3 regions of the Limosilactobacillus sp. DJ3M12 genome follow, and region 2 is predicted to be linked to each of the others. Evidence: predicted binding sites of a transcription regulator. Region 2 holds the regulator's gene; each other region holds the start of a gene.
The links. The regulator Rex, encoded in region 2, represses fermentation and respiration genes when NADH is low (regulators of the CRP and FNR family bind a similar motif). The targets are predictions, from matches to a motif close to TTGTGAANTANTTCACAA.
Positions count from the first base shown of each region.

Region 1: the regulator Rex is predicted to act here: its motif matches at 8,495-8,512, upstream of adhE (bifunctional acetaldehyde-CoA/alcohol dehydrogenase).
Region 3: the regulator Rex is predicted to act here: its motif matches at 2,773-2,790, upstream of QOS06_RS03575 (class II fumarate hydratase).

Region 1 is NZ_CANCWY010000009.1:10,114-20,618, reverse strand. Features, by position in the region: gene QOS06_RS06110 (glycosyltransferase family 2 protein) at 1-126, shown strand, start outside; gene wecB (non-hydrolyzing UDP-N-acetylglucosamine 2-epimerase) at 285-1,406, shown strand; ribosomal protein L10 leader region at 1,453-1,571, shown strand; gene rplJ (50S ribosomal protein L10) at 1,604-2,104, shown strand; gene rplL (50S ribosomal protein L7/L12) at 2,167-2,532, shown strand; gene QOS06_RS06090 (hypothetical protein) at 2,720-3,004, opposite strand; gene QOS06_RS06085 (hypothetical protein) at 3,137-3,367, opposite strand; gene mscL (large-conductance mechanosensitive channel protein MscL) at 3,501-3,872, opposite strand; gene QOS06_RS06075 (PadR family transcriptional regulator) at 3,979-4,311, shown strand; gene QOS06_RS06070 (DUF1700 domain-containing protein) at 4,304-4,915, shown strand; gene QOS06_RS06065 (DUF4097 family beta strand repeat-containing protein) at 4,916-5,671, shown strand; gene adhE (bifunctional acetaldehyde-CoA/alcohol dehydrogenase) at 5,772-8,408, opposite strand; gene nrdF (class 1b ribonucleoside-diphosphate reductase subunit beta) at 8,766-9,785, opposite strand; gene nrdE (class 1b ribonucleoside-diphosphate reductase subunit alpha) at 9,900-10,505, opposite strand, start outside.
Region 2 is NZ_CANCWY010000023.1:11,252-21,756, forward strand. Features, by position in the region: gene proB (glutamate 5-kinase) at 1-179, opposite strand, end outside; T-box leader at 489-732, shown strand; gene QOS06_RS09335 (carbon-nitrogen family hydrolase) at 771-1,556, shown strand; gene QOS06_RS09340 (pyridoxal phosphate-dependent aminotransferase) at 1,570-2,748, shown strand; gene QOS06_RS09345 (ketopantoate reductase family protein) at 2,761-3,726, shown strand; gene QOS06_RS09350 (ABC-F family ATP-binding cassette domain-containing protein) at 3,757-5,694, opposite strand; gene QOS06_RS09355 (redox-sensing transcriptional repressor Rex) at 5,935-6,579, shown strand; gene groES (co-chaperone GroES) at 6,814-7,098, shown strand; gene groL (chaperonin GroEL) at 7,190-8,818, shown strand; gene QOS06_RS09370 (prolyl-tRNA synthetase associated domain-containing protein) at 8,912-9,400, shown strand; gene QOS06_RS09375 (APC family permease) at 9,482-10,505, shown strand, end outside.
Region 3 is NZ_CANCWY010000003.1:62,059-72,563, reverse strand. Features, by position in the region: gene QOS06_RS03580 (flavocytochrome c) at 1-1,227, opposite strand, end outside; gene QOS06_RS03575 (class II fumarate hydratase) at 1,346-2,734, opposite strand; gene QOS06_RS03570 (malolactic enzyme) at 3,029-4,657, opposite strand; gene QOS06_RS03565 (LysR family transcriptional regulator) at 4,794-5,675, shown strand; gene QOS06_RS03560 (peptidylprolyl isomerase) at 5,719-6,312, opposite strand; gene QOS06_RS03555 (zinc-dependent alcohol dehydrogenase family protein) at 6,385-7,431, opposite strand; gene QOS06_RS03550 (IS1096 element passenger TnpR family protein) at 7,482-9,020, opposite strand; gene QOS06_RS03545 (RNA-guided endonuclease TnpB family protein) at 9,257-10,417, shown strand.

The DNA.
Region 1 (10,505 bases), on a different contig from region 2:
GGCCACTTGACTCTTATGACTTTTTCATTAGTGATGGCCGGCTTGGTAGTCTTTTCGTTATTTTGGAGAATAATATTTGGAATATTTTACTATCGTGACTTAGCTCACTATCACGAACCTCCTTAAAAAAACACCAATTGGCCTTATTACCGCTTGGAATTTCCTATATGTATGTTATCTTATTTTTAGTATTATAATGGCTTATTGGCGGTGGAGTTTTCGCCAAAATTCGTGGATAAAAACGGAACATGGAAAAAATGTTTCTTGAATAGCGGGGAGATATGATGAGAAAGATTAAAGTAATGACGGTATTTGGAACTCGTCCAGAGGGAATCAAAATGGGGCCAGTAGTCAAGGCCTTGGAGCAGGATGATCGCTTTTCATCAGTAGTGGTTTCGACAGGTCAGCATGCTGAGATGCTTCAACAGGTTTTAGCTGTTTTTCAAATAACCCCTGATTATGATTTGAAAATAATGCATCCTGGACAAACATTAACGGAAATTACAATTGAAACGATGACGAAGCTTGAACCAATTATTCAAAAAGAGCAACCAGATATTGTATTAGTTCATGGCGATACTAGTTCTGCCTATGCTTCCGCCTTAGTTGCCTTTTATAATCGGGTTGCTATTGGTCATGTTGAAGCTGGTTTACGAACATGGGATAAATATTCGCCTTATCCAGAAGAGATGAACCGGCAAATGATTGATGATCTTGCTGATTTATATTTTGCTCCCACCCAAACAAGTGCTAACAATCTCAAAATGGGAAATCATCAGCATGGGATTATAGTGACGGGAAATACTGCCATTGATGCTTTGCGGTATACAATTGACCATTCGTATCATCACCAAGTATTAGACGAAATTGATCCCGACAAGAAGGTTATTTTACTTACCATGCATCGGCGAGAAAATTGGGGTAAACCGATGGAAGAAACTTTTAAGGCGATTCAAGAGATTGTGGATCAACGGGATGATATTGACGTTATTTATCCGGTTCATCTGAATCCTAAAGTTCAAGCGGTTGCTAATAAAATTTTTGGAAACGATAATCATTTTCATTTGATTTCCCCATTAGATGTTGTTGATTTTCATAATATTATGAGTAAGTCTTTACTTGTGATGAGTGATTCGGGTGGGGTTCAAGAGGAAGCACCAGCACTTCATAAACCAGTTCTAGTTTTGCGTGATACTACAGAGCGGCCGGAAGGAGTAACTGCTGGAACTCTTAAGTTAATCGGTACGCAATTTAATAATGTAATGAAAGAGTTATCGTCCCTATTAAATAGTCCTGAAGAATATAATAAGATGAGTGAGGCACAGAATCCTTATGGGGATGGGCATGCAAGCGAACGAATTATAGATGCTATTGCTAAATGGGCAGCAACTCAAAAAGAATTATAAAAAGTCCCTTTACAGAACTTCAGAGAATATGTTAAACTGTAACAGTTGATTAAATATGACTCTGCCTAAGACTCAGGTGGCGAAAGCCTTAATCAAATGCCTGCCGAGGAAGAAATGAAAGTTCCTTCTCTATGTCTGCGGTCATAGGGATTTTTTTATAAATCCGATCAAAAAAACATTGCAGGAGGTGAAAATTCATGAGTGAAGCAGCTATTGCTAAGAAAGCTGAAATCGTTAAGCAAACTACTGATATGCTTAACGCAGCTCAAAGTGCTATCGTTGTAGATTACCGTGGTTTAACTGTTGCGGAAGTTACTGACTTACGTAAGCAACTTCGTGATGCTGGTATCCAAATGTCAGTTATCAAGAACAAGATTCTTGATCGTGCTGTTGAAGGTACTGACTACGAAGATCTTCGTTCTACTTTTGTGGGACCAACTGCTGTTGCCTTCTCTGACGAAGACCCAATTGCTCCAGCTAAGATCTTGAAGAAGTTCGCTGATGATCACGACGCTCTTGAAATCAAGGGTGGTTTCATCGAAAAGAGTGTTAAGACTCTTGACGAAATCAACGAATACGCAAATATGCCAGGTCGCGAAGAACTGTTGTCAATGCTTGCATCTGCATTGCAAGATCCAATGCGGAAGATTGCTCGCGCAGTCAAGGCCATTGCCGACAAGGAAGACGAAGCCGCATAATTGCCGTATATCAATACAATACAAATTTAAAATTAATTACCTAAATATTGGAGGAAATAAACATGGCTTTTGATAAGGATGCTATCATTGCTTCATTAAAGGAAGCATCAATCTCTGACCTTAACGACTTAGTTAAGGCTATCGAAGAAGAATTCGACGTTTCTGCTGCTGCTCCAGTTGCAGTTGCAGGTGCTGCTGGTGGCGACGCTGCTGCTAAGGACAGCTTCACTGTAGAATTAACTGAACCAGGTTCAGCTAAGGTTAAGGTTATTAAGGCTGTTAAGGACATTACTGGTCTTGGTCTTAAGGACGCTAAGGACCTTGTTGATGGTGCTCCATCAGCTATCAAGGAAGACGTTAAGGAAGACGAAGCTAACGACATCAAGGAAAAGCTTGAAGCCGCTGGTGCTACTGTTACCCTTAAGTAGTCTTAAATTATTAAATAAAAAAGAGTTACGAAAATATTGTTTTCGTAACTCTTTTTTATTTCGGGGATACCATATGAGGTGTTCTTTTATAATACGAAAATAGCTCCTACCATTTATTCTAAATAAGGAGCTATTTTATGATGTGTGCAAAATTTTAGAAGAACAGGAAAGTTAAAAGTAAATAAGTCTACTTTGCAGGATGAGTAGTACTATCATTGCTTGTGCGGTAACCAAAGTAGAATTGAATAGCAGCAATAGCGATGTTAACCCAGTTCATAGCAATAAACCAACTGTTAATTGCGCTTGCATCATGAGATACACCATAATAAACCCAAAAACCGATAACAATTGCACAAATATTGATCCAAGCGAAAGTCTTTTGTAGAATTTGATTATTAAGTTGGAACCACATCCAAATGACATTAATGACAAACCAAATTGCCAAGATCCAAAAAATAACATTAAATAACATAAGATATCCCTCCTTAGGGCCTCGATAAACATTAATAAACGCGTATTGAACTGATGAATAGCAACATTCGAAAAAAGTATTACGCGGTGTGGTTAGCAGTTGAAGTTATTTACAATGATTGGTAATACTTTACTAATTTTGGGAAAGTTGTTGCTTAGCATCTTCATACCCGTCAACATAGTCACGAAGAGCATGCATCTTACCTTTAATAAACTTATTGGTGACATTAATAATTCGTTGCGGATACTTCCTGAAAGGTTCTAGAGCCTTATAATCCTTAACTACTTGATCATAACCTTTTTGGTATGCATTTGTTGCACCATTTTGGCTATTTGACGTAGGACAATTTTTCTTTTTGAACATCTTTATCACCTCTTTTGTTGTCCTACCATGATAGTAACAAGTATACAAACTCAATTCCAATGATATAGTATAAAAATTAAAATATTATGTATTAATAAAAATGCTGGTTAGAAACTTTTAACCAGCATTTTTATTAATCTTTATTCTTTTTCAGAAGTTCAGTAATTTCTTTGAGGTACATAACTTCTTCGCTAGGAGTATCTTTTTTGTTATCTTCTTTTTTGCGGAATGTATTGATTGCTTTTACCATTAAGAAAACAACAAAGGAGATAATCAGGAAGTTAATGACTGCATTTAGGAAACTTCCGTATTTAAACTGAGCATCGCCGACCGTCAAAACAAGATTAGATAGGTCAATTCGACCAATGAATAAACCAATAAGGGGGTTAATAAGGTTATTAACCAATGATTTTACGATTGAGGTAAAAGCTGCACCAACAATTATCCCAACTGCCATGTCAATAACGTTACCACGAGCAATGAATGTTTTGAATTCTTTTAACATAAAATAGGCCTCCTTCTAGCTCTAGAGGGGAACAACTTTAATTATGATTATATCAAACTATTATATTATATGACATATAATATTACAGATAAAAAGGAGGGATAGAATGAAGATTCAAATTACAGTTGATTTACTCGATGGGATGGTCTTAGCAATTCTTGAACACAAAGATTACTATGGGTATGCTTTAACCCAGCGAATGCAATCAGCTATTACCATTTCCGAATCAACAATGTATCCCGTTTTACGCCGGTTAAAAAAAGACGGTTATTTAATAACTTATGATCAGCCTTACCAGGGACGGAATCGCCGTTATTATCAAATTACGGAAGCCGGCAAGGAACACTTACAACGTATTCGTAAGTTATGGACTGATTATAAAAATAGTTTAGATGGTATTTTTTATGGGTTAGGTGAGGGAGAAGATAAAGATGAATGAACGTCAAAAATACATTAATGATTTATCAATATATTTAAGACAATTAACTGATGAAGAACGAAATGATGCCTTAGAATTTTATGATGAATATATTGCTGACGCTGGGCTGGAGACCCGAACAGCGATTGAAGAAAGGTTAGGAACGCCACGACAGTTAAGTCATAAGATATTAGCCGATTATTCAATTAAAGCCAATAATGAATCGATCAAAGAAGGACATCCTGCTTCGCCTCATTCTAGTTGGCGCGTCTTTTGGTGGGTGCTAGTAGCAATTATTACTTCCCCAATAACGTTTGGGCTAGGAATTGCCGTATTAGCACTATTGTTGGCAGCAGGTGGAGTCGCATTCGGTTTAATCGCTGGAATAATTGTCTTGATCTTTGGAGTTGCTGCTGTGGCAATTATATCTCTTTATGTTGGAATTGGTTTAATTGCGACAGACTTGTTCAGTGGACTATTTTATTTTGGTTTAGGATTGACACTGATCGGCTTATTCCTTATTTGTTTACCTTTAATTTACTGGTTAATCAGAGTTATTGTTCAAGGGATTGCGAACTTTGCTAAGTTCATTTATGCAAAAGTGCAGGCAAGGAGAAAAAAGTAAATGAAAAGAATATTTAAGATAGGAGTAATTGTTTTAATCTTAGGAGTAATCCTCCTCGGAATAGGCTTCTTTAATAGTGGTAATAAGGCCATTTATTTTGAGAACAATCGTCCAGCAATCTTTCATTCTCACACTAAAACAATAAGTACTAATAAAGCTTTTGAACGGATTGATATCTCAGCATTGACGGCTAATGTAATAGTTCGTGAAGGCAAGAAATATCAGATTACTTATTCTGGTATAAGCAGGCATACTCCAGCTGTAACTGTTCATAATAACGTTGCTTCAATTCGCCAAACTGGTGGCTTTCCGCTTGTCTTTAACTTTAATGATTATCAGCCCCACCAAGATTTAATCATTGTGACTATCCCACATGATCAAGCCATAGCTGGTCGTATTCATTTAGAGAGTGGTGATCTAACAGTTTCTCAAGTTAAAATGGACAATATTGATGTTAACAGTGATGCAGGCGAGGTTGAATACCGTCAAGTTACATTACGTGGAGGAAGTACAAAACTCTCGTCAGGTAACTTCACAGGACATGATTTAACAGTTCAAGGACAATATACTGTTAATAATCAATCTGGTGATAATACGGTCACAAACACAACTGTTGATGGCTACTTCCTAAAGACTGATGCAGGTGATAATGAACTTAATGGTGAAGATAAGGGTGAAGAACCCTTACATCAGAATGATGATGCAGAAAATGTGCTCCGCTTGATAACGCAATCTGGTGATAATGAAGTGAATTAAGGTAACTAAGATTAATAAAAGCCCCTCGATATCTAGAAATTAGATGTCGAGGGGCTTTTTATAATAGGAGAAAAGTCTTAATTTTTAATTATACGCTGGATTATTTTTCTTCAACGCCAGTACCATCGTAGCAACGTTCAAGTAATTCCTTGAGTTGGCTAACAAGTGGTTCAACTGGGTTAGTAGTAGTACATTGATCTTCGTAAGCTAAGCGAGCAAGATCGTCAACTACTTTATCAAATTCTTCACGTGTAACGCCATTGTCCTTAAGACTAAGCTTAACACCACATTCGTGAGCAAGTTCGATAACTTTCTTAGCATATGCTTCAGCTAATTCTTCATCAGTGTTGCCTTTCAAACCAATGAACCGTGCAATGTCAGCGTAGTCCTTAGTTGCATGGTAAGTCTCATAGTGAGGCCAGAGAGCAAGCTTTTGTGGACGTTTTGCGTTAAAGCGAATTACTTGTGGCATTGCAATAGCGATAAGCAAACCGTGAGGAAGACCGAATGCTCCACCCATCTTGTGGGCAAGAGAGTGGTTAATTCCTAAGAAGGCTTGACCAAATGCCATACCGGCCATTGTTGAGAAGTCGTGCATCTTACGACGAGCTAACTTGTCACCTTGAACTGACTTAGGAAGGTTTTCCATAACACCCTTGATGGTTTGTAGTGACCAACCACGAGTGTAATCAGTTGCCATAACAGAAACATATGATTCAGTAGCGTGACATAAAACATCTAGTCCAGTCCATGCAGTAGTTTTTGCTGGGACAGTTTCAACGAATTGTGAGTCAACAATCGCAATGTTTGGAGTTAAGGCGTAGTCAGCAAGTGGGTACTTAACATGAGTTTCTGAATCGGTAATAACCGCAAATGGAGTAACCTCTGAACCAGTACCTGATGTAGTAGGAATCCCAATAAGTTGAGACTTAGTAGGCTTCTTGATTTGGTAAGCACGCTTCCGAATATCAAGATACTTTTGCATAACCCCATACCATGAAGTTTCTGGGTGCTCATAGAACATCCACATAGCCTTAGCAGCATCCATTGGTGAACCACCACCAAGAGCAATAATTGTATCAGGTTTGAAGTCGTTCATCATGGCAACACCTTTTTCAACAGTGTTTGTTGATGGATCTTCTTCAACGTCATCAAATACTAAGAAAGCAGTGTTGTTTTGACGTTGACGCAATTGATCGATAACACGTTGAACGTAACCACGCTTGCTCATTCCAGGACCAGTAACGATAAATGCTCGGTTAATGTTTGGAATATCTTGCAATTCTTTTAGTGAGTTGCGTTGAAAGTATACTTTTGGGGGAATCTTAACCCATTGACGGTTTTCACGCCGCTTTGCAATTGTTTTGATGTTTAAGAGATCCCAATCAGTAACGTTGTGAGAAATTGAGTTACCACCGTATGAACCGGTACCTAAAGTAAGTGATGGTGTCATGTTGTTGTAAATGTTACCAATACCACCGATACCAGATGGAGAGTTAACAATGATCCGTGAAGCACGCATTTCAAGACCGTACTTAGTTGCTAAATCATCATCAAGGGTATGAATAGCAGCAGTGTGACCTTCACCACCATAGTGTAATAATTGAGCACAAATATCAAAGGCATTTTCATGTGAAGTGGCCTTGTACATTGTTAATACTGGTGAAAGCTTTTCAGCTGAAAGTGGGTACTTGTCACCAACCCCTTCATATTCAGCGATGATAACCTTAGTGTTTTCAGGAACTTTAATTCCACACATATCAGCGATGGCGTTAGCTGAACGACCAGCAATTGGTCCACGAACTTGGTGACGCTTAGGATCAATGAAGCCTTCAGTGAACTTATCAATTTCATTTGGCTTCAAGAAGTAACAGTTCCATTTTTGGAATTCTTCTTTTACCTTGTCGTAGATTTCTTCATCAACAACAACTGAGTTTTCAGTAGCACAGATCATTCCGTTATCAAAAGTCTTAGAAAGAACGATATCGTAAACAGAACGTTCAATATTAGCAGTCTTTTCAATGTAAGCTGGACCGTTACCAGGACCAACACCAAGAGCAGGGTTACCTGAACTGTAGGCAGCCTTAACTAATGAAGGACCACCAGTTGCTAAAATAGTAGCAGTCTTAGGGTGTTGTAACAATGCACTTGTATTTTCACGGCTACTTTCAGGAAGCCACTGAATCATGTTCTTTGGTGCACCGGCCTTTTCCGCAGCTTCTTGTAAAATCTTAGCTGTTTTAATGGAAGATTTCATGGCTTGACGGTGGAATGAGAAGATAATTGTATTCCGCGTCTTAGCACTAATGATTGATTTGAAGATCGTTGTTGAAGTAGGGTTAGTAACTGGAACGATACCTGCAATAATACCAAGCGGATCAGCAATAGTGATGGTTTGGTTTTCATCGTTGTCTTCGATGATTCCGACAGTCTTATCATGACGGATGTTGTTCCAAATGTATTCACTTGCGTAGATGTTCTTGATAGCCTTATCTTCGGCAACCCCACGACCAGTTTCTTCAGCTGCATCAATAGCTAAGTCCATGTGGTGTTCTTCAGCAGCTAAGGCCATGGCTTGACAAATTTTATCAACTTGTTCTTGTGAGTAGTAACGTAATTGTTCAAAAGCTGCTTCACTTTTGGCAATTATGTCATTAACTAATTTTTGCGCATTTTGCTTTTTTTCTTCTTCAGTTAATACGTTTTTTTCAACTTGTTTTTTGTTGTTAGCAGGCATAATTGAAATCTCCTTTTTCAATTCTTTTCTTTGTTAACATTTGAACATGTATAATATTACTACATTTTTTTGCTTTGTAAATACCCTTGTGAACGTTTAAACAATGGTTGCTTTGTATGAATTCGCTTACAATATTGTCTTTATAATACTTGTATAGCAACAAAAAACATTGGTATTATTTTTGAGATTAAGAGATGATAGATTTGTATACTGTTATTAATTGAAGCCTGTTTCACAAATAGAATATAAAAGCGAATATATTAATTTAACTCGGCTAGTTATTAAGTTAACTAATCATTAACAGATTATTATTGGGAATAATAAAAAAGCCACCATTCAGAAATGGTAGCTTTTTTATTAATCGCGGGCATTAATGTCTTTTCCCGCGTTTGGATCTTTAACGTCATAATCACTATCATTCATTGCTTCAACGGCACCCATGCGATACCCATTGCCGACTTGGCTAAAAAAATCATGGTTAGAAGTTGAAGTAGAAATTCCATTCATAACAACTGGGTTAACATCAGAAGCGGTATCAGGGAATAGTGGATCTTGACCAAGGTTCATCAATGCCTTATTAGCGTTGTAACGGATGAAGGTTAAAACATCATCTGTCCAACCAACTTGATCATAAAGAAGATGAGTGTATTTTTCTTCATTATCGTATAGTTCATAAAGGAAATTGTACATCCAATCTTTCATATCTTGTTGTTGCTTTTCTGTTCGATCACGTAAGCCGACTTGGAACTTGTATCCAATATATGTCCCGTGAACTGATTCGTCCCGTAAAATTAGCTTGATAATTTCAGCCACGTTATTTAATTTATTGTGGCCAAGGTAATAAAGGGGAGTGTAGAAACCAGAATAGAATAAGAAAGTTTCAAGGAAAACATTGGCTACTTTCTTTTTGAGCGGATCTTGACTTGGATCAAGGTACATATTTGCAATTTTGACAGCTTTATTTTGCAAATATTCTTCTGTATCGGACCATTCAAAGATTTCTTTGATTTGGTCTGGGGTATTAAGAGTAGAGAAAATAGTTGAGTAACTCTTAGCATGAACTGATTCCATAAATTGGATGTTATTAAGAACTGCTGTTTCATGAGGAGTTTTAACATCTTCTTTAAGGGCAGTTAATCCTGCTTCTGATTGAACAGTATCAAGAAGGGTTAAACCACCAAAAACATGTCCGACAGTCCATTGATGATCGTCATCTAATTCACGCCAATCATCCATATCATTGGCAACTGGGATCCGCGTATCAAGCCAGAACTGTTCTGTTAGCTTTTCCCATGTAGCTTTATCGATCATGTCGGAAACTTCATTCCAATTAATTGCTTTATATTGATTTACAGGTTTAAATTCTTCCAGTTTCATTGATTGAGCTCCTCCAAATACGTTGCTTTTAATAAATCGAGATGCCAAAAGCCATTTGTATACATAATATCAAGTTTACCAGTGCCCAACGTTTAAATCAAATTCTGATTAGGCTTAGATAACACAGCTTTCACATTGGTTTGCACCAATTTCATCGCTATCATCAGTAAACGTTCGAATGTAGTAAATTGACTTAATCCCGCGTTTATAGGCATAGTGCCGTAAGATGTTTAAATCACGAGTCGTCATTTTATCTGTTCGTCCATTTTTCCATTCGTAAAGGCCTGCTGGGATTGTTGACCGCATAAAGAGGGTCATTGAAAGAGATTGATCGATGTGCTGTTGTGCAGCGGCGTAAGTGTCAATAACCTTTCGCATATCCATATCGTAAGCTGAACGATAGTAAGGCATCGTGTCGTTTGAAAGATATGGGGCAGGGTAATAAATTTTACCGATCATCTTTTCTTGACGCTCTTCAACACGATTAATGATTGGATGTAGACTAGCAGTCGAATCGTTAATGTAGGAAGTTGAACCGTTTGGCGCTACAGCAAGACGGTATTGATTGTAAAGACCATCTTGCATTACATTTTCTTTCAACTTCTTCCAATCTTCAATTCCAGGGATAAAAATACCTTCAAAAAGACCTTTAACAACATCTGATTGTGGTCCCCAATCCTTAGTAACATATTTGTCAAAGTAGGAACCATCCGCATATTT
Region 2 (10,505 bases):
CTTGCAAGACCAACGCCAATTGCTCCCGAGGAAACAAGAATAAGTTGGTATCCTTGATTGTTTAATGTCGCAAGGACAAATGAAAGTTGGTCGATTGTTCGTAAATTAATTTTTCCATTAGGAAGAACAAGGCTACTCGTACCAATCTTAACAACTACTTTTTGTATTTTATGAGTCATAGAAAATCCTTTCAGAAAACAAAAAGCGCCCTTAACCGAGACACCAATTATGGCGGTACCATTCTCGTTTAAAGACGCACTTTACACTTTTAAATTATTTTATTATTAGAATATATTAAAGTTGTAGCAGGGCTTCGGTACTGGCGATAGCTTGCAGTCGATGGCTATCGTTCCTGGACTGACCTACTTTTATCTACAATTAAAATTTTAATTGGAAGACTAAGCTTTTGTCAAGACTAATTATTTTTGAGATTCAATTAAAAATGAATTGACAAATAATTAAAAATAAATTAGAATACGAGCAACAATTAAATATTAGTCGTTTAAGAAGAGTAAAAGCAATGTAGTATTAAGAGAGTTTTCGGGTGGTGGAAGAAAATTACAAATTGCTTTGAAGATGGTCTTAAAAAATACAACAAGTGTGAGGAAAAAACTAAGCACTTGTCGGCTGATATCCGTTATCAAGTATCGAAGTTTATTATGAACTTCCTGAGGCTATTCATGTGAGTGGATAGTAAATTAAGGTGGCACCACGAAAATACTCGTCCTTATTTAAGTTAAGGACGGGTATTTTTTATGGAGGTGAAAGTGATGAAACGCAAAATTGCATTAGCTCAACTTGATATTCAATTAGGAAATCCTGCCGAAAATTATCAAAAAGCTAAACAAGCAATTGAAGAAGCTGCTAGTCACCATGCAGATATCGTTGTCTTGCCGGAGATGTGGAATACTGGCTATGCCTTAGATCAATTATCAGACTTGGCAGATGAAAACGGTCAAAAGACACAAAAATTTCTTAGTGAGTTAGCGTTAGAAAATCAAATTAACATTGTCGGTGGTTCAGTAGCGGTGAGATGTGGACAATCTTTTTTCAATACAACCTATGTTTATGATCAAAAGGGAAATCTAATTAGCAGTTACGAGAAGATGCATTTATTTGGACTAATGAATGAAGACCGATATCTAAAAGCTGGGCAAAAAGAAAATCACTTTGAATTAGCTGGGGTTCCGAGTGCAAGTTTTATTTGTTATGATTTGCGATTCCCCGAATGGATTAGAACAGTCGCTCGTTATGGAACTGATATCTTATATTTTTCGGCAGAATGGCCAAGCAAACGGATTAAACAATGGAAAATAATGCTTCAGTCACGGGCAATTGAAAATCAAGCCTTTGTAGTCGCGGTCAATCGTGTTGGGACGGATTTAGAGAATAGCTTTAATGGTCATTCGTTAGTAATAGATCCGCTTGGGCAGATTATCCATGATGCAGGAGAAGTTGAACAAGTAAGTTATGCAGAAATTGACTTAGCGCAGTTAGCACAGGTTCGGGGGCCGATTCCGGTGTTTAAGGATCGCCGACCAAGTCTTTATCATTGAGGGGATGGAAAAGATGAATTTTGCACAATCAAAATTATTAGACACTTTACCGAAACAATTTTTTGCCAATTTAGTTGCCAAGGTTAATAAAAAAATAAGTGAAGGGGTCGATGTTATTAATCTTGGTCAAGGGAATCCCGATAAGCCAACGCCAGATTATATTGTTAAGAGCACGCAAAAATGGGTAGCGGATCCGCAAACTCATAAGTATTCACTATTTCGGGGATTGCCAGCATTTAAAGAAGCAGCGGCAAACTTTTATTCTGAAAAATATGGAGCTGACTTTGACCCAGAAAAAGAAGTTGCAATTTTGGGTGGTTCCAAGATTGGGCTTGTAGAATTGCCATGGGCATTGATGAATCCCGGCGACACTTTTCTGCTTCCTGATCCTGGCTATCCAGATTACTTATCAGGAGCAGCATTAGGAGAAGTTAATTTTGAAACAGTACCATTATTAGCAGAAAATAATTTCTTGCCAGACTTAGAGGCAATTCCTGAAGAGGTGGCGCAACGTGCTAAATTCTTCTATCTTAACTATCCTAATAATCCAACGGGTGCTGTAGCTACTCCCGAGTTTTATCGAAAATTAGTTGCGTGGGCCAAAAAGTACCATGTGGGCATTATTAGTGACTTTGCCTATGGCGCAATTGGCTTTGACGGTCAAGCTCCAGTTAGCTTTATGGAAACACCAGGCGCTAAAGATGTGGGAATTGAATTTTATACCTTTTCTAAGACGTTCAACATGGCAGGGTGGCGAATCGCATTTGCGGTTGGTAATGCAGATATTATTGAAGCCTTAAACTTAATTCAAGATCACCTATTCGTTAGTCTTTTTCCTGCCTTACAGGAAGCTGCTATTGATGCTTTAACGCTGCCACAACGTGATGATGCAATTGCCGAAATTGTAGGTCGTTATGAAGAAAGACGGAATGCTTTTATTAATGCGGCCGAAAAAATTGGCTGGCATGCATTTACTCCCCAGGGTACTTTCTATGCTTGGATGCCGGTTCCAAAGGATTATACCAGTGAAAGCTTTGCAGATTTGTTATTGGACAAAGCTGGCGTGGCAGTAGCACCAGGCAATGGCTTTGGCAAGCACGGTGAAGGTTATGTGCGGATTGGCCTTTTGATTGAGCCAGCACGACTGACGGAGGCCGTTGAGCGGATTGCTAAATTGAATTTATTTAGTTAAGGAGGAAAAATTATGGCTTTGAAATATATGGTTTTAGGTGCAGGGGCAATGGGACTACGATTTGGGGTATTGCTTCAAGAATTAGCAGGTGCGAAGGTTGATTTTGTTGATAACTGGGCTTCCCAAGTTGAAACTATTAAACAACAGGGTGGGGTTTACGTTTCTCGAGACCATGAGAATCGACATCTTGTACCAATTAATATTTACTCACCAGAAGAATATGATGGTGATCCAGATGTGTTTATCGTTTTTGCCAAACAGATGACGCTTAGTGATTTGTTACAACGCAGTGCTCATTTCTTCCGTCCTGACCATCAATATGTCTTTTCCGGGATGAATGGCATGGGACATATTGAAAAAATTAACCAATATTTTCCTAAAGAACATGTCGTGGCCGGAACTTGTTTAATTGGCACGGTCCTTAATAAGGCGGGGGATGTGGATTTTATTGGTAAACCTGGTGCTGGTTCGATCAACTTAGCTCCCCAAGTCGGCGAACCAGATGAGCGGGTAAAACAAATTGTTGAGGACTTTACCACGGCGAATATTAATCCCCACCTTAATGATAATTTTTATGGTACCCTCCTAACAAAAGTAGTTTTTAATTCTGTTATTAACACGATCTGCACGCTTTTTGAGATTCAAATGGGGCAATTTATCGATTACGATGGTGCAGAAAAGCTTGGCAAACAGTTAATTAATGAAGCATTCGATGTTGCCGAACGGGCTGGTATTCAGCTCTTAAGCACTCGTGAGGAGGAGTGGCAAACGATTAAATATGTTAGTGAAGTTACCAGCCCGCTTCATTATCCATCAATGTACCAAGATATGAGTAAAAATCGACCAACAGAAGTAGATTACATTAATGGATATATTTATGATTTAGGTAAGAAGTATAACTATGAGGCATCTACTCACGACTTCTTGCGTAATTTAGTTCACCTTGCAGAAAATACTCGTAAATTCCGACAAAACTAAAAGAAGAAGCGGACCTGTCCGCTTCTTCTTTTAGTTTTCTTGATCAAATTCTTCCAGTTTTTCTGCTGCTTCTGTCCATGCAAGTTCAAATTCTTCAGATTTAGCTGATAATTCATCAAGTTCTTTTTGAAGATCGGTTAATTTTCCAATATCCGTAGCGATCTCTGGTTGACTCATTTGTTCTTGGATTGCGGTTTGTTTTTCTTCTAATTCCGCCATCTGTTGTTCTAGCTCATCGACTTGTCGCTGAATTTTTCGGCGAGCGCGCTGCTGTTCTTTGCTTTGCTGATAAGATTGTTTACCAGCTGGTGCTTTAGTAATGGTGGTGGAATTATGTGAAGCAGCTTCAGATGAACTTTCTTTTTCCTTAGCAATTAGGTAGTCATCATAATTGCCTTCGTAATGTTTAATTCCGTCGTGTTCCATTGCTAAGATATCGGTTGCAACCTGATTAATAAAGTAACGGTCGTGAGAAATAAAGAGAACGGTTCCGCTAAATTCGTTAATTGCGTTTTCAAGCACTTCTCGACTATCGATATCTAAGTGGTTAGTTGGTTCATCAAGGATAAGAAAATTAATCGGTTTAAATGAGAGCTTAGTTAACTCCAATCGTGCTTTTTCACCACCAGATAGGTCATGAACAACTTTATAAACATCATCACCAACGAATAAGAAACTACCTAATAATGAGCGAATATCTTTTTCAGGTACTTCTGGATGGTCATCCCATACTTCTTCTAAAACTGTTTTATTTGGATGTAATTGTTGCTGTTCCTGGTCATAGTAACCGATATCGAGGTTAGCACCGAGTTTGATTGTTCCACTAATTAACGGAATTTTATGGAGAATAGATTTAAGTAAAGTTGATTTTCCGATTCCATTTGGTCCGATAATCCCAATACGCTGCGGCTTGCGGACATTAAATGAAAGCGGCCCAGCAAGGATCTGTTCATCGTAGCCAACTTTTGCCTGCTCCACATCAAGAACTTCATTTCCGCTATCTTTTTCAGAATGGAATTGAAAATGGATTGATTTATCATCAGTTTCTGGACGCTCAAGCCGCTCCATTTTTTCTAATTGCTTTCGCCGCGCCTGAGCACGTTTAGTTGTTGAGGCACGAACAATATTTCGATTAACAAAGTCTTCTAACTTAGCAATCTTTTTTTGTTGTTGGTCATAGTGTTTCCACTCTGCTTCTAATCGTTCTTGCTTGTGTTTAACAAATTGCGTGTAGTTACCAGTATAGTGGGTGAGTGTTTTATTATCGAGATCATAAACATCGCTGACAACACGATCTAAGAAGTAACGGTCGTGAGAGACGATAAGCAATGCACCTTGATAACTTTTAAGATAATCTTCTAACCATGAAAGAACGTTCATGTCGAGGTGGTTAGTCGGTTCATCTAGAATCAAAAGCCCCGGTGCTTGCAGAAGGATCTTTGCTAAGGCGAGTTTAGTTTTTTGCCCTCCTGAAAGGGAATTAATTGGCGTATCATAACTATCTTCGCCAAAACCAAATCCATGTAGAATTCCCCGCATACGTGATTCGTATTCGAAACCACCCTGTTTCTTAAAGGCAGTTTGTAAATTATCGTATGTTGAAAGAATTTGTTGATAATTGCTATCGGAACTATCAAGGTCAGCGAGCTGTTGTTCAAGATCGTGGATTTGCGTTTCCATTTTGTGGAGAGGAGCAAAGACAGTATCTAGTTCAGTCCAAATGCTATTTTGACTATCGAGTCCTTGATCCTGGGCCAAGTAACCAATTGTCAAATCTTTAACCTTCGTAATTGTTCCTTCATCTGGTTCGGTGATTCCAGCGATCATTTTTAACAAGGTCGTTTTACCAGCACCATTACGCCCAACAAGCGCAGTACGGCCATGCTCTTGGATTTGCATGTTCATATTGTGAAATAAAACGTCCGCGCCAAATCGACGCACAACGTCATTTGTCTGTAAAAGTAACATATTGAAACCTCATTTAATTCGTTGATTTAATATGGTTTTATTTTAGCAGATTTTTAATTTTAAATAAAAAGTTGAAAATATTTTTGTATTTTAGTTCACAAAAAAGGGTTTAATTGCTAGAATATACTTAGACTTAAATTTCACAAAGTAAAAATTAGTAACATTATCCTTGTCAAAAACTTAGTAATTAGTTGGCAAACTAGGTTGAGAAGGGCTTGTTTTAGGAGGAATAAAAGTAGAATGGCTAATAAAAAGATTCCACGCGCGACTGCGAAACGGTTGCCAATATATTTCCGTTATTTAAATGTATTGAAAGACGCAAATAAGCAACGGGTATCATCAACTGAACTTTCGGAGGCTGTGCAAGTTGATTCGGCAACGATTCGTCGTGACTTTTCATATTTTGGTGAATTAGGTAAGCGGGGATACGGTTATGACGTTGAAAGTCTATTAAAGTTTTTTAAAGGAATCTTACACCAAGACTCATTAGTTAGTGTTGCCTTAGTCGGAGTTGGTAGTTTGGGAAGTGCCTTGTTAAACTTTAATTTCCACCAAGATACTAATTTACGGATCAGTGCGGCATTTGATACTAAGCCAGAATATGCCAATACAGTCAAAAGCGGTATTCCAATTTACCCATCCGAGGATATGGTAAAGCAGTTAAAAGAGCAACAGATTGATGTTGTTATTCTAACCGTTCCAGGAATCAAGGCCCAACATGTTGCGGACCAATTAGTTGAAGCTGGTGTGAAGGGAATTCTTAACTTTACTCCTGTTCGTTTATCTGTGCCAAAAAATGTTCAAGTTCAAAACATTGACTTAACAAACGAACTTCAAACATTAATTTACTTCATTAAAAATTATACTGAAGATTCAATTGAATAAATTAGGAGAGCATTGGTTTGATGAAAGCGTTCAACCAATGCTTTTTGTTTACTAAATTATTAATAAAAGTCATGGATTGTAGGTATGATCTCTTAAGTTTTAAAAAATGGTCAAAAAAAGTCAAAGTATTTTTGTTGCATTTTAAAGAGAACATGTTATATTTAAACATGTGGTTAGCACTTGAAGAGTTTGAGTGCTAAAAATAAAATTTATTAACAAGATGGAGGGATTAACGTGTTAAAACCATTAGGAGATCGCGTTGTTCTAAAAGCTGAAACTGAAGAAGAAAAGACAGTTGGTGGAATTGTCCTTGCTTCCAATGTGAAGGAAAAGCCAACTACTGGAAAGGTTATTGCCGTTGGAGAAGGTCGTACTTTAGAAAACGGACAAAAGCTTGCTCCAGCTGTTAAGGAAGGCGACCGCGTATTATTTGATAAGTACGCAGGCAACGAAGTAGAATACAACGGTGAAAAGTTCTTAGTTGTTCATGCTAAAGACTTAGTAGCAATCGTTGAATAGTTAAATAAGCGAATTAAGAGCAGGAGACAGAAAGAATGAAATTCCTTCACCGTCTCTTTTAAATAATGAATTTAATTTTGAGGTGACATAAATGGCAAAAGAAATTAAGTTTTCTGAAGATGCACGGAGCGCTATGCTCAGTGGTGTTGATAAATTAGCTGATACTGTTAAGACAACAATGGGTCCAAAGGGACGGAATGTTGTTTTGGAACAAAGCTACGGCACACCAACTATTACTAATGATGGTGTAACTATTGCTAAGAGTATTGAACTTGAAAACCAATTTGAAAATATGGGTGCAAAGTTAGTAGCCGAGGTTGCTTCAAAGACTAACGATATTGCCGGTGATGGTACTACAACTGCTACTGTTTTAACCCAAGCAATTGTTAATGCTGGTATGAAGAACGTTACCTCTGGTGCAAACCCAGTTGGTATTCGTCGTGGTATTGACAAGGCTACCGAAGTTGCTGTTGAAGCTTTGAAGAAGATGTCACACGATGTAAAGACCAAGGATGATATCGAACAAATTGCTTCTATTTCAGCTGCTAATCCAGAAGTTGGTAAGCTAATTGCTGATGCAATGGAAAAGGTTGGCCATGATGGTGTAATTACTATCGAAGATTCTCGTGGTGTTGACACTAGCGTTGATGTTGTTGAAGGAATGAGCTTTGACCGTGGTTACATGTCACAATACATGGTAACTGATAACGACAAGATGGAAGCGGACCTTGACAATCCATATATTTTGATTACTGACAAGAAGATTAGTAATATCCAAGACATTTTGCCATTGCTTCAATCAGTTGTTCAAGAAGGCCGTGCTCTCTTGATCATTGCTGATGATATTACTGGTGAAGCATTACCAACTCTTGTATTGAACAAGATTCGTGGTACCTTTAATGTTGTTGCTGTTAAGGCTCCTGGCTTTGGTGACCGTCGTAAGGCTCAACTTCAAGATATTGCTGTTTTGACTGGCGGTACTGTTATTTCTGACGACCTTGGGATGAGTCTTAAGGACGCTACTGTTGATCAATTAGGTCAAGCAAACAAGGTTACAGTTACAAAGGATACTACTACTATCGTTGATGGTGCTGGTTCAAAGGAGGCTATCCAAGAACGTGTTGACCAAATTAAGCAAGAAATTGCTAAGTCAACTTCCGACTTCGATAAGGAAAAACTTCAAGAACGTCTTGCAAAACTTTCAGGTGGGGTTGCCGTTGTTAAGGTTGGTGCCGCAACTGAAACTGAATTGAAGGAAAAGAAGTACCGGATTGAAGATGCCTTGAACGCTACTCGTGCTGCTGTTCAAGAAGGATTTGTTCCTGGTGGTGGAACTGCTTTAATTAACGTAATTCCTGCTCTTGACAAGATTGAAGCCGATGGTGATGAATTAACTGGTATCAATATTGTTAAGGCTGCCCTTGAAGCACCAGTTCGTCAAATTGCTGAAAACGCTGGTGTTGAAGGCTCTGTTATTGTTAATGAATTAAAGAACGAAAAAGAAGGTATTGGTTACAACGCTGCAGATGGCAAGTTTGAAGATATGATCAAGGCTGGTATTGTTGACCCAACAATGGTTACCCGTTCTGCTCTTCAAAACGCTGCTTCCGTATCAGCATTGCTTCTTACTACTGAAGCGGTTGTTGCTGATAAGCCAGATCCAAATGCTAATAACCAAGCTCCTGCTGCTCCACAAGGCGGCATGGGCGGTATGATGTAATACCATTTGACTAAAATTTAATTTTGTGGGCAGAAAAGATTCTAATGTTTGTTTTTTCAAATGTTGGGATCTTTTTTTATTGGAGGAAAATCAATGACGAAAAATGCAACCAGTGTCTATAACTATTTAGACAACGAAAAAATAAACTATCAAATTGTTACTCATCCCCCAGTCTATACAGCGGAACAAGCAGACAAGTATGTTCAAGAATATCAATTTGCCCGTACGAAAAACCTTTTTCTAAAAAATAAAGCTGGCTATTATTTAGTTACAATCTTAGAAAATAAGCGTCTCAATATGAAAAAATTGAAAGAGAATCTATCGACTAGTCGGTTTTCATTTGCCCACCCAGAAGAATTAGCTATGAAGTTAGGAATAACAAGTGGGGCTGTTTCACCCTTTAACTTGTTTAATGATAAACAACATCAGGTTACCTTTATTATTGATGCTGATATCTTTAAGAACGAGGAGTTAATAGGGTGTCACCCAAACATTAATACGGCCACAGTGATTTTGAGAACAAAAGATTTGCTTCAAATAATAAAGCTGAATGGTAATTCAGTTAAGGCGGTTCAACTATAAAGTTAATCTAAAAATCTTAAATTGTGGTAAAGTAAATTAGTATTAATTTTTAACCAAACTATAACTGAAAGGAACTAAGAAATGGAAAAAATGAAATTCCAGAAGATAACGCTATTTTCTGGTGTAATGCTTGCCTTAAATTCCTTAATTGGTTCAGGGTGGTTGTTTGGTGCCGGAACTGCTGCAAAGGTTGCCGGACCAGCTGCTATTTTGTCATGGATCTTAGGAGCAATAATCATTATTAGCATTGCCCTTACTTATGTTGAATTAGGGGCAATGTTTCCAGAAAGCGGGGGAATGAGTCGTTATGCTCAGTATAGCCACGGTCCGTTTTTAGGCTTTATTGCTGCATGGGCAAATTGGATTTCATTAATCACTTTAGTCCCAATGGAAGCAGTGGCCTCGGTTCAATATATGAGCTCGTGGCCGTGGGCATGGGCAAATTGGACTCACCACTTTATGAAAAACGGTAATATTACGACTCCTGGATTGTTAGTTGTATTTGGCTTTATGCTGATTTTTACTTTGATCAATTTCTGGTCGGTAAAATTGATGACTCGCTTTACTAACTTAATATCAATTTTTAAGATTTTATTACCGACACTAACAATTGTGATGCTTATTGCGGCGGGTTTTCATCCTAGTAATTTTGGTCATAGCGTAACTACTTTTATACCATATGGTAGCCGGTCAATCTTTGAAGCAGCTGCTATTTCTGGAATTATTATGTCTTATGATGCCTTTCAAACGGTAATCAACATGGGAGGAGAAATGATTAATCCTCATAAAAATATCGTGCGAGGCGTATTGATTTCAATGATTATTACCGCTGTGATCTATGTCATGTTACAAGTTGCCTTTATTGGAGCGATTGATCCGAATTTATTAGCGCAAAAAGGATGGCATGGGATTAACTATACGTCTCCATTTGCTGATATTGCGATCCTGCTGGGGATGAATTGGCTTGCAATTTTGCTATATATGGATGCTTTTGTTTCACCATTTGGGACAGGGGTTGCGTTCGTGGCGACTGCCTCACGAGCATTGGCAGCAATGACTCATACTGGACATTTGCCTCAATGGTTGGGACGGCTAGAACGGCGCT
Region 3 (10,505 bases), on a different contig from region 2:
TTGAGTCTTTGTATTAATATGAATACCACCCATAGTGTAGTGAATTGCAGGTGCAATATGGATTGCAAAGAATCCTGGCTTAGTAATTCCACGATCCATTCCTGTTGTCCGATGGAATTCTTTATCGTCATGATTTTCAACAGCTTCATTCCATGTTGCAACTGTCTTCTTTAAGTTCTCAGTATCCATGTTGAGGTTCTTTGCAAGATCCTCAATCGTATCGCCATGAACAACAAGACCAACTTTATCGTAAAATTCAATTGCCTTAGCATGGTCACGAATACCTTGGTCAAAAATTAAGTAAGCACTGTGTTCTGGAAGGGAAGTAATTGCATTAGAAACAATCTTTCGAGTGTTTAATTCGTTAACAAACCGATTACCTTCAGCATTAACTAAGATTGCACCTTCACCACGGACAGCCTCACCAATAAGGTAAACATGAGGATTATCTTGTTGAACAGTTGGGTGAACTTGTACAAGATCCATTTGCATTAATTCACCGCCAACGCCTTCAGCAAGCTTCAAGCCATCACCAGTTGCTCCTGATTGATTGGTAGTCTTGTAATCAGCAAGGTCAGGGCGGAACCGCTTCATGTATTCCTTAGAAGCACCAAATCCACCAGTAGCTAAGATAACAGCCTTTGCGTGGATGGTTTTAATTAGGCCATCAGCATTAGCTTCAACACCGATTACCTTACCCTCATCATCTTGTAAGAGCTTGTTAACTTTAACCTTATTAAATACTGGAATGTTTTCCTTTTGAACAACTTCCAATAAACTTTTTACTAAGAAACCACCAATTGGCGCCATACTTGCTGGACGGTGAGTACGCTTACGAGACATTCCACCAGTAATTGTAATGTCATCAAGCTTAATCCCATGATCAGCTAACCAGTCGATTGCTGGAGCTGTGTGATATACAAAGTAACCTAGCATATCCTTGTCGTTTAGACGTCCACCATCTTGGTATGTTTCGTGGTAGAAATCGGCAACGTTATCAATTACTCCATGTTGTAATTGCACATTGGTTTCAGCGGCGTTCATTCCTGAAGAAGCCCGGTTAGTATTTCCACCAAGTTCTTCTTCCTTTTCAAGAACGACCGTCTTCATTCCCAATTCGTTTGCTTGAATTGCTGCGGAAAGACCTGTTCCACCAGAACCAATTACAATAACATCGTAATCATTATCTAATTTACTTACAGATAATGGTTGGAATTTTTCAGCCATGATATTGCTCTCCTTTTAATTATATTTAAATGTATTAACAGTCAAAAAGAGTGGAACAAGTTCTTTTTATTGCTTATTTCCACTCTTGCCAAAATTGGCATTACTTTTAACTCAATTCTTATTTATCACGATCAACGTTGGTCATCTTAAGCATGTCCATCCATTCATCGTATTGTTCTTCCGTAAGCTTACCAGACTTCAAAGCAGCTTCTTTTAATGTGCTACCAGCTTTATCAGCAGCTTGAGCAATCTTAGCACTGTCATGGTAACCAATGTGTGGTGACAAAGCAGTAACAGTCATCAATGAATTATCAACTAATTCTTCCATCCGCTTTTCATTAACTGTCATTCCGTGGATCATCTTGTCAGCAAATCCAGTAATTGTTCCAGTTAATAAGTCAGCTGATTCGAGGAATGCATCGATTAATACTGGCTTGTAAACATTCATTTCGAAGTTACCTTGTGATGAAGCCATTGTTACTACAGTATCGTTACCGAATACCCGTAAAGCAGCCATTGTTACAGCTTCTGCTTGAGTTGGGTTAACCTTACCTGGCATGATTGATGAACCTGGTTCGTTAGCTGGGATATTTAATTCACCGTAACCAGCACGCGGACCAGAAGCTAAGAAACGAATATCTTGAGCAAGCTTGAACATGTCAGCTGCTAATGTCTTCAAAGCACCGTGAACAACATCTAAACCAGAGTGGTTAGCTAAACCGTAGAACTTGTTTGAATCAGCAGTCAAGTTTAAGCCGTAAACTTCGCTAAGCTTTTCAGCAATCTTTTCAGGCATTCCTTCTGCAGCATTCAAACCAGTACCAACAGCAGTACCACCAATTGCCAATTCATCTAATGTTGATTCCAAAGTCTTAATGTAATCAAGGTCATGTTCTAAGGAAGCAATGTAACCAGAAAGTTCTTGACCAAATGTCAATGGAACAGCATCTTGCAAGTGAGTACGTCCAACTTTAACAGTCTTCATGTACTTCTCTTCCTTAACCTTTAATTCATCAATTAAATGTTGAACAGCTGGCTTCAACTTATCAAGCGCTTCTAAAGCAACTACATTCATAGCAGTTGGGAATGTATCGTTTGAACTTTGACCCTTGTTAACATCATCATTTGGTAAGATTTCAATGTTAGGGTTAATTTCATGAGCCTTGTGCGCAACAACTTCATTAGTATTCATGTTGGTTTGGGTACCAGAACCAGTTTGGTAAACCTTTAATGGGAAGTCCTTCCGCAATTCTTCATCACTTAATGCGAGTAATTCATCAATCGCCTTAACGATTAAATTACCCTTTTCTTCAGAGATAGCTTTAGTTTCCATATTAGCTTGAGCCGCTGCCTTTTTAATGTTCAATAAAGCACGGATAATTGCTAATGGCATGTATTGACCGGTTGGGAAGTTATTCCGACTCCGTTCTGTTTGTGGTCCCCATAATGCTTCAGCAGGGATTTTAACAGGACCTAACGTATCTTCTTCAGTACGGTATTCTGACATCTCAAAAACCTCCAATATATTAATTGAGCAATTTTGTCTTGTGAAATGTTACACATCATTTACACGTATATCCTACCTTGTAAGTAAAGCTATAGTCAAATCTTTAATTTTCAATAAATTTCACTTATAGCTATTGCCTTGCCAACTGTTATAATAGCTTTTTTCAATTACGTTTGCAAAAGTTTCACAAACTTCGATACAAAAAAACACCTAAGATTTTTTAATTTCTTAGATGCTTTTCTATTTTTGTCTAATAATCTGGTTTTATTATTCACAAAGATGAAAGCTGCTTGATTAATATTGAGGCTTCCAAATTTTTTCTGCTACTACGCTCTTCGCATCAGTAATTCCGTCGCCGGCTAGGCCTTGATCGATAGCAGATTCAGCTACTCGTTCAGCCACTCGCTTAGAAAATTCTGTTAACTTAGAAACAGGAGGTAATACAGCTGCTCCTGGTTTTTCTGGGTCAACTAAGCCACTTAAAGCATGAGCAGCTGCAGCAAGCATATTATCATTTAACACTTTAGCTTCAGCAGCCAAGGCGCCAAAACCAACTCCAGGATAAATTAACGCATTGTTAGCTTGCCCAATTTGATAAACGGTTCCATTATACTCGATATCTTTAACCGGAATTCCCGTCGCAATTAATGCCTTTCCATCAGTCCATTTGAGAAGGTCGGCTGCTTTTGCCTCTGCTAACTTAGTTGGGTTAGAGAGTGGGAAGATAACAGGCCGTAGAGTATGGGCTGCCATTTCCTTTACAACCGCTTCATCAAAACTTCCTGGCTGAGTGGACGTACCAATCATTACTGTTGGATGAACAGCCTTAACAACTGCAAGTAAATTAGTTAATTCATCAGCATTAGCAAATTCGCTTCGTTGACGGGTAAATGGCTTTTGCTTTGGTGTTAAGCCGGGCGTATCGTCAAACAATAATCCTTGCTTGTCAACAAGGTAGAAGTGCTTCTTTGCTTCTTCGGGTGTCAGGCCTTGACGGATCAATTCGTCATAAAGCATCTTAGCGATTCCCATTCCAGCAGTACCCGCACCAAATGTTAAGAATGTTTGATCCGTTAACTTTTCTTTTGAGATATTCATGGCTCCTAGCACACCAGCTAAGGCAATAATTCCGGTTCCTTGAATATCATCATTAAAGGTCAAAATTTTATCCTGGTACTTATCAAGAATCCGTGCAGCCGTTCCCCGACCAAAATCTTCAAAGTGTAATAAACTCTTAGGGAACAATCCTTCAACTGCATCAACAAACTTATCGATGAAGTCAAAGTAAGGTTGTCCTTCAACCCGCTTCATCCGATTGCCAAGATAGTGCGGATCCTTAAGTAATTTTTCATTATTCGTCCCAGCATCAATAGAAACCGGGAGCACTTGGGATGGATCAATCCCAGCCGCTGCTGTGTAAACCATTAATTTCCCAACAGAAATGTCAACCCCATTTACACCCCAGTCACCAATACCAAGGATTCCTTCAGCATCTGTAACAACGATAAGGCGAATATCACGACCATCAACGGCATCAGCAAGTTCCTCTTTAATTAAGTCAGGATGCTCAATGCTCAAATATGCAGCATCTTGCGGCTTAATGTAACGTTCATTATATTGCTCAATCGCCTCAGCAATTACGGGATCATACACAACTGGCATAAATTCCGCAATATGTTTTTCCATTAAGTAGAAGAAAAGCGTACGGTTAGTATTGAATACTTCCATCAATAGGTGACGTTGTTCAATCCGTGAGTTCTTAGATTGATATAACCGGTAGATTTCGTCTGCCTGTTCCTCAATCGTTCTTACACAAGATGGTAACAAGCCTAATAAACCATACTTTTTTCGTTCTTCAATTGTAAAAGCAGTTCCCTTATTCTTAAAGGGATCATTTAATATTTGCATTCCTTTACGCAACATTATCGCCTATCCTTTACCTTTTTTCTGTTTCAACATTCTTAGAGTAATTCCAGCGCTAGTTTATAGTCAAATATATGCTATGATATAAATAAAATTAATAATACCCCTTATAATCACTGATAGAGAGGCATTTACTATGAAATTAAACGACCTAAAATATTATCAAGCACTGGTAAAATATAAAAATTTTTCGCAAGTTGCAGCAAAATTTAATGTCAGTCAACCTACTATTACAATGGCTATCCAACGACTAGAAAAAGATTTTGGGACGTCATTTTTTGTTCGTGACCATGTCCATAAACAATTGCATATCACGCCGACTGGTAAGCAATTCGCCATTCACGTTGACGTTATTTTAAACGAATTAAAGATTGCTCACCAAGAAATCAATCAAGCTGAATCATCCAGTATTCGCTTTGGGCTGCCACCTATTATCGGCAATTACTACTTTCCGCCATTAACCCCGCTATTAATGCGAGAAGGCCTTTTAAGCCACTTGGAAACCTCTGAGCATGGTTCTAAGGAAATTCTCAAGATGCTTAAACACGGTCACCTTGATTTGGCATTGCTTGGATCGCTTAACCCCCTAAAGGAAGTGGGGCTAAAAACTACTGAACTGGCTGAGTATCCCTTTAAGATTATTGTTAGCAAGCGTCATCCCCTCGCTGCTAAAAAGGAGATTGATTTTGCTACGCTTAAAAATGAACGCTTTATTGTTCCTGATACTGAATTCTTTCATGAGCAAGCTTTTAAGCAAATTTCTCATTTAGCTCATTTTCGTCCCCAAGTCATCTACCGAACCGCTGACATTCACGTTATCAAAACCATGGTTGCAGAAAATCTTGGAATTGCTTATTTAACAAGTTTGGCGATTACCCCAGAAGATAATATCCATTCCATAAATGTTACTAGCCCGTTAAAACAATCGTTCCGTCTGTCAGCTGTTACTCGTTCAACTGAATTATTAACAGCTCCCAAGCAAAAACTATGGGATCTCTTAACTACAAAAAAGGAATGACAAATAACCGTCTAATACGGTGGCTATTTGTCATTCCTTTTTATTATTTCTCTTTTTCAATCTTAATTGTCTTAATAATAACGTCTTTTTCAGGCTTATCCATCGCATCTCGCTTAACTTTGCTGATCTTTTCGACAACATCCATTCCGGATAATACTTGGCCAAATACGGTGTGATGGAAGTCAAGCCACGGTGTACCACCATGTTTTTCGTAATAATCAATAATCTCCTGCGGGTATCCAACAGCCTTCATTTGATCAATCATATTTTCTGGAACATGTTCATTAGTGACAATAAAGAATTGACTGCCATTTGTGTTCGGACCAGCATTAGCCATTGACAGAGCACCAGTGAAGTTAAATAATTCTTCAGAAAATTCGTCTTCAAATGGGTGACCATAAATACTTTCGCCACCACGTCCGGTTCCAGTTGGGTCACCACCTTGAATCATAAAATCAGGAATAACCCGGTGAAAAATTACATCGTCATAATAATTTTTCTCTGCTAATTTAACAAAGTTTTCAACCGTTTTAGGTGCGTACTTTGGAAAAAGTTGGGCCGTAATTGTTCCCATTGTAGTTTCAATTACTGCTTTTGGTCCTTTAACCTCATCCAATGATAATTGGGGATATTTCATAAAAAAGCCTCCTCTTTTCTCTTCTAAACCTCTCTAACTATCTTAGCAGGAATATGAAGGAAAAGACAATTATTAGTCCTCACTAACACGTAATACACAAGCTCCCTTAATATCGCCATGTTTAACATAGCGTAATGCTTCATCAGCCTTTGCTAGTGGATATTCGTGTACTTCAGGATGGATATTGAGACGGTCAGCTAATGTTAAGAATTCTTCCCCATCACGACGGGTATTGCTCTCAACACTCGTTAATGTCTTTTCGTGGAATATTTCTTTTTGGTAATTCATCATTGGAATATCAGTCATATGAATGCCAGCTAAGGCCAAAGTCCCGCCTGGAACTAGACTAGCTAAGGCCGGTAATACCATATCACCAACTGGCGCAAAGATGATTGACGAATCCAAAGGAACCGGCGCAGGGTCATAGGATCCTTGAACAGAAGCACAACCCAATTCCAGGGCGAATTTCTTTGCATCCTCACCACGCGTAAAGACATGCACTTCAATTCCCTGTGCAAGTGCAATCTGGGCCGTAATGTGCGCTGAGCCACCAAAGCCATATAGCCCTAGGCGGCCACCAGCGGGAACATTGGCACGTTCAAAAGCCCGATAACCAATAATCCCGGCACATAATAATGGAGCTGCCTCTAGGGAATCAAACTTTTCCGGAAGCCGATATGCAAATCCTTCTGGAACCGTGACATATTCTGCATAACCACCATCATGATCCCAACCGGTATAAAGTGAATGAGGACAGAGATTCTCATGACCCGAGCGACAAAACTTGCATACCCCACAAGCATGCCGGAACCATGGAACCCCAATTCGCTCCCCAAGCTTAAATCGTTGTGTTTCTGGTCCAAAACCGACAACTTTACCAACAATCTCATGACCAGGAGTAACGTGTTCGTGGTGAACCGGCAAATCTCCTTCTGTCACATGCAAGTCTGTATGACATACCCCACACGTTAATACCTTAACAAGGACTTCTCCCCGTTTAGGAGTCGGCACGGGCTTTTCGGTAAATTCAATTGGTGATTTCTTACCATCAATCGGCCCAGGAGTTGTGACTGCCCAAGCCTTCATTTTTTTCGGAATAGCATTTTCGCGTTTTTCCATCCTTAAAGACCTCGATTAATTAAATATTTCATTCTCTATTGTAGTGCTTTTTATTCATAAGAGTGTCGTATTTTTTCAATTTGACGAGACCATTGACCCTTAAATTTTGGAATGTTTAACGGCTCATTAATAGCTGGATCATCTTTTGCCGCTTGAGTCAGCCCTTCTACTCCTCCAATATCATCTAAGATTCCATTTCCAAAACCGCTAACAATTTGGGGACTAGTATGAGCTGGAAGTCGTTTCGGCTTTACTTCCTCAAACTTAATTTTAAAGTTCCACATATCACCAAAGTCATATATTAGGTTATATTCATGGTCAAGATTACAATCGCCTACCCAACTTTGAGTAATATCTTTTGATTGACCAAAGCCACTATCAAGAATCGGCAACTGATAGTGAGTATTTCCTTGATGCAGTTCAAATAAGTGGTGTCCGTCCGCGTTAAATGCTGCTAAAATTGCAAAGCACAACATGTCCAGGCGCATATCACCGCTGACGGTAAATCGCCGCCACATTTTAGGATGATAATCACTTAGCTCAACATAAATAGTATATTGTTTATTAACATATTGGATTGCATGCTCGCGTTGATTTCTTACTTGCCGCTGCATATCACGAATTATACGTTGTAGGTGGTACATCCGCTGTTTAGAACCAAGATCTTTTAGCCCCTGACTAATTGCTTGAACAAACAAATCGTAGTCCTCACTAGAGAAAAGATCTTCTGCCCGTAAAAACTTTCCAAATTCGCGAAAGGCATCACTTTTAGAATGAAAGCCGGTATCAGTCGGACGATCATTATGTAGTTTTTCATAGTTAATTAAATAGTGATAGACCAAGGTAATATCGTCAAGAACAGATTCACCGAGTGCCTCACAGTAGCCGATATAATCTGCAGCACAATCTAAATCTCGATCAACGATGCTCTCGCTCTTCCCACGACTTTCTAAATAATCTTGATAATCATCTAAAATCTTTTCTCCGACCGCCGTTGCATTCATGATATCGTTAATTGAAAGTGAGCGGTAAAGATAGCGACGGTTATGTTCATTAAGTTTAGGGTGAGTAGCCACCTTAAAGTCCGTAACTGAATAGTCTTCAAAAATATCCATTACAACATATTCTTCATCCATTGTCTTATTGGTAATACGTGTCTGTTCCGCTAATTGAAGCGCAATTTCAGCATTGGTCGGGTCTTTTTCCCAATCAATAATTGAATTAGGCCCCATCATGAGGTTCTGATACATCTGCAATTGCTGTTGAGTTTCTGGCTGAATTTGGCGTGTAAATACTACTTTGCTAAATTGGGCGTCACGAATCATCCTAATTTTTGCATGAGGAATTGGCGAAACTTCTAATAAACTTAAGAATTCACGCTTAAATGCCGCAATAAAAGATCGTGAGTCATTAAAGCGTTGAGGATAGCGTACAATAATTGGCAACGACATTAAGTTATTCATAATAATCATGAATTCACCAGTAACACGAATTGTCCAAACATTTGTCTCTAATAGATCAGATGGTGCAATCACCTGTGAATTAATATGCAAATGTTGGGCAAGTGAATTTTCCACTGCAATAATCACCCTATCAACCCCTCCTATAATTTCGCTTATATTAATTTTATTTTGAAAAGCATTATTTATCAACTTAATCAAACCATATTTACTGAAAATTATAGGCAGAAAGCCTGTGACTTTAGTCATGGGATGAATGCCTTCCAAAGCAGCCATGAGACTGCTTTTTCTTACTAAAAAGTCTGTAAAATCTCGTTTTTGCCCCTGCAAATTTAGTAAAATTAAAGTATAAAGAAGGTGAAAACATGACCACAGTTTTGAAAGGGATCAAGCTTCGCTTGTATCCCAACAAGCAACAACAAGCTCAACTATGTCAAATGTTTGGCAATGACCCCTTTGTTTGGAACCAGATGCTTGATATGGCAAAACAACGTTATCAAAACAATCCTAATAGCCAGTTTGTTGATCAATATGGCATGGATGTATTGTTGAAACCTTTGAAGCAGGAATATCCATTTCTAAAACGTAGTGATTCTACCAGTCTCCAAGTTGTTAATCATAACTTATATCAGGCCTTTCAAAGATTATTTAAGCATCTGGGTGGTTACCCACGCTTTAAATCCAGACGGTCTGCTAAGCAGTCCTATACTGGTAAAAGCAAAATTCAAATAGTGGCGAACCGCTATTTGAATTTACCCAAAATTGGCTATATTAAAACCAGCAAAACTCGCCAGTTAACTCATTGTAAGATCAAACGCTATACGGTTAGTTACGATCCGTCAGGTCGTTATTACCTGTCACTACAGGTTGAGACCACAGTACAGCCACTATCGAAGACTAGTCAACAGGTCGGCATTGACGTTGGCGCAACTAATTTAGCCATTACTAGTGACGGCCATAAGTATGCTAAATTTGACGCTGTCTGGTTAACTCAACAGGCGCAACATTGGCAGTCTAAGTATAGTCACCGCCGTCATCAAGCCACGGTGAGTGTCCGTCAATGGAACCATAACCATCAGGACGTCAAAGAGGAACTGAATGACTACCAGAACTGGCAACGAGCTCGAATTCAGAAAGCTCGCTATCAACGACGAGTCGCTGATCAGCGGCGCGATTACCTGCATAAGCTGACGATGGCATTGGTCACGCAATACGATGTGATTGTCATTGAAGATTTGAAAGTCAAGAATCTGCAAAAGAATCATCATCTTGCCGCGGCCATTGCCAACGCTAGTTGGCATCAATTCCGTACCATGCTGGGATACAAGTGTGACTGGTATGGTAAACAGCTCATTACTGTCAAGCCCAACTATACCAGTCAAATCTGTAGTCATTGTGACTACCATAGTGGGTCCAAACCGCTCGCAATTCGTGAATGGACGTGTCCAAAGTGTGGGGCCCATCACGATCGGGATATTAATGCGGCAGTTAATATTCTGCATAAAGGGTTAAAAGCCGTTGGCTAGGGACTAGCCGTGGTAAAAGAACTAAGTTCTGTAAGTTAGGTATTTGGAATACCAATGTAACAGCCTAAATACTACTTCGCGTTCCCAG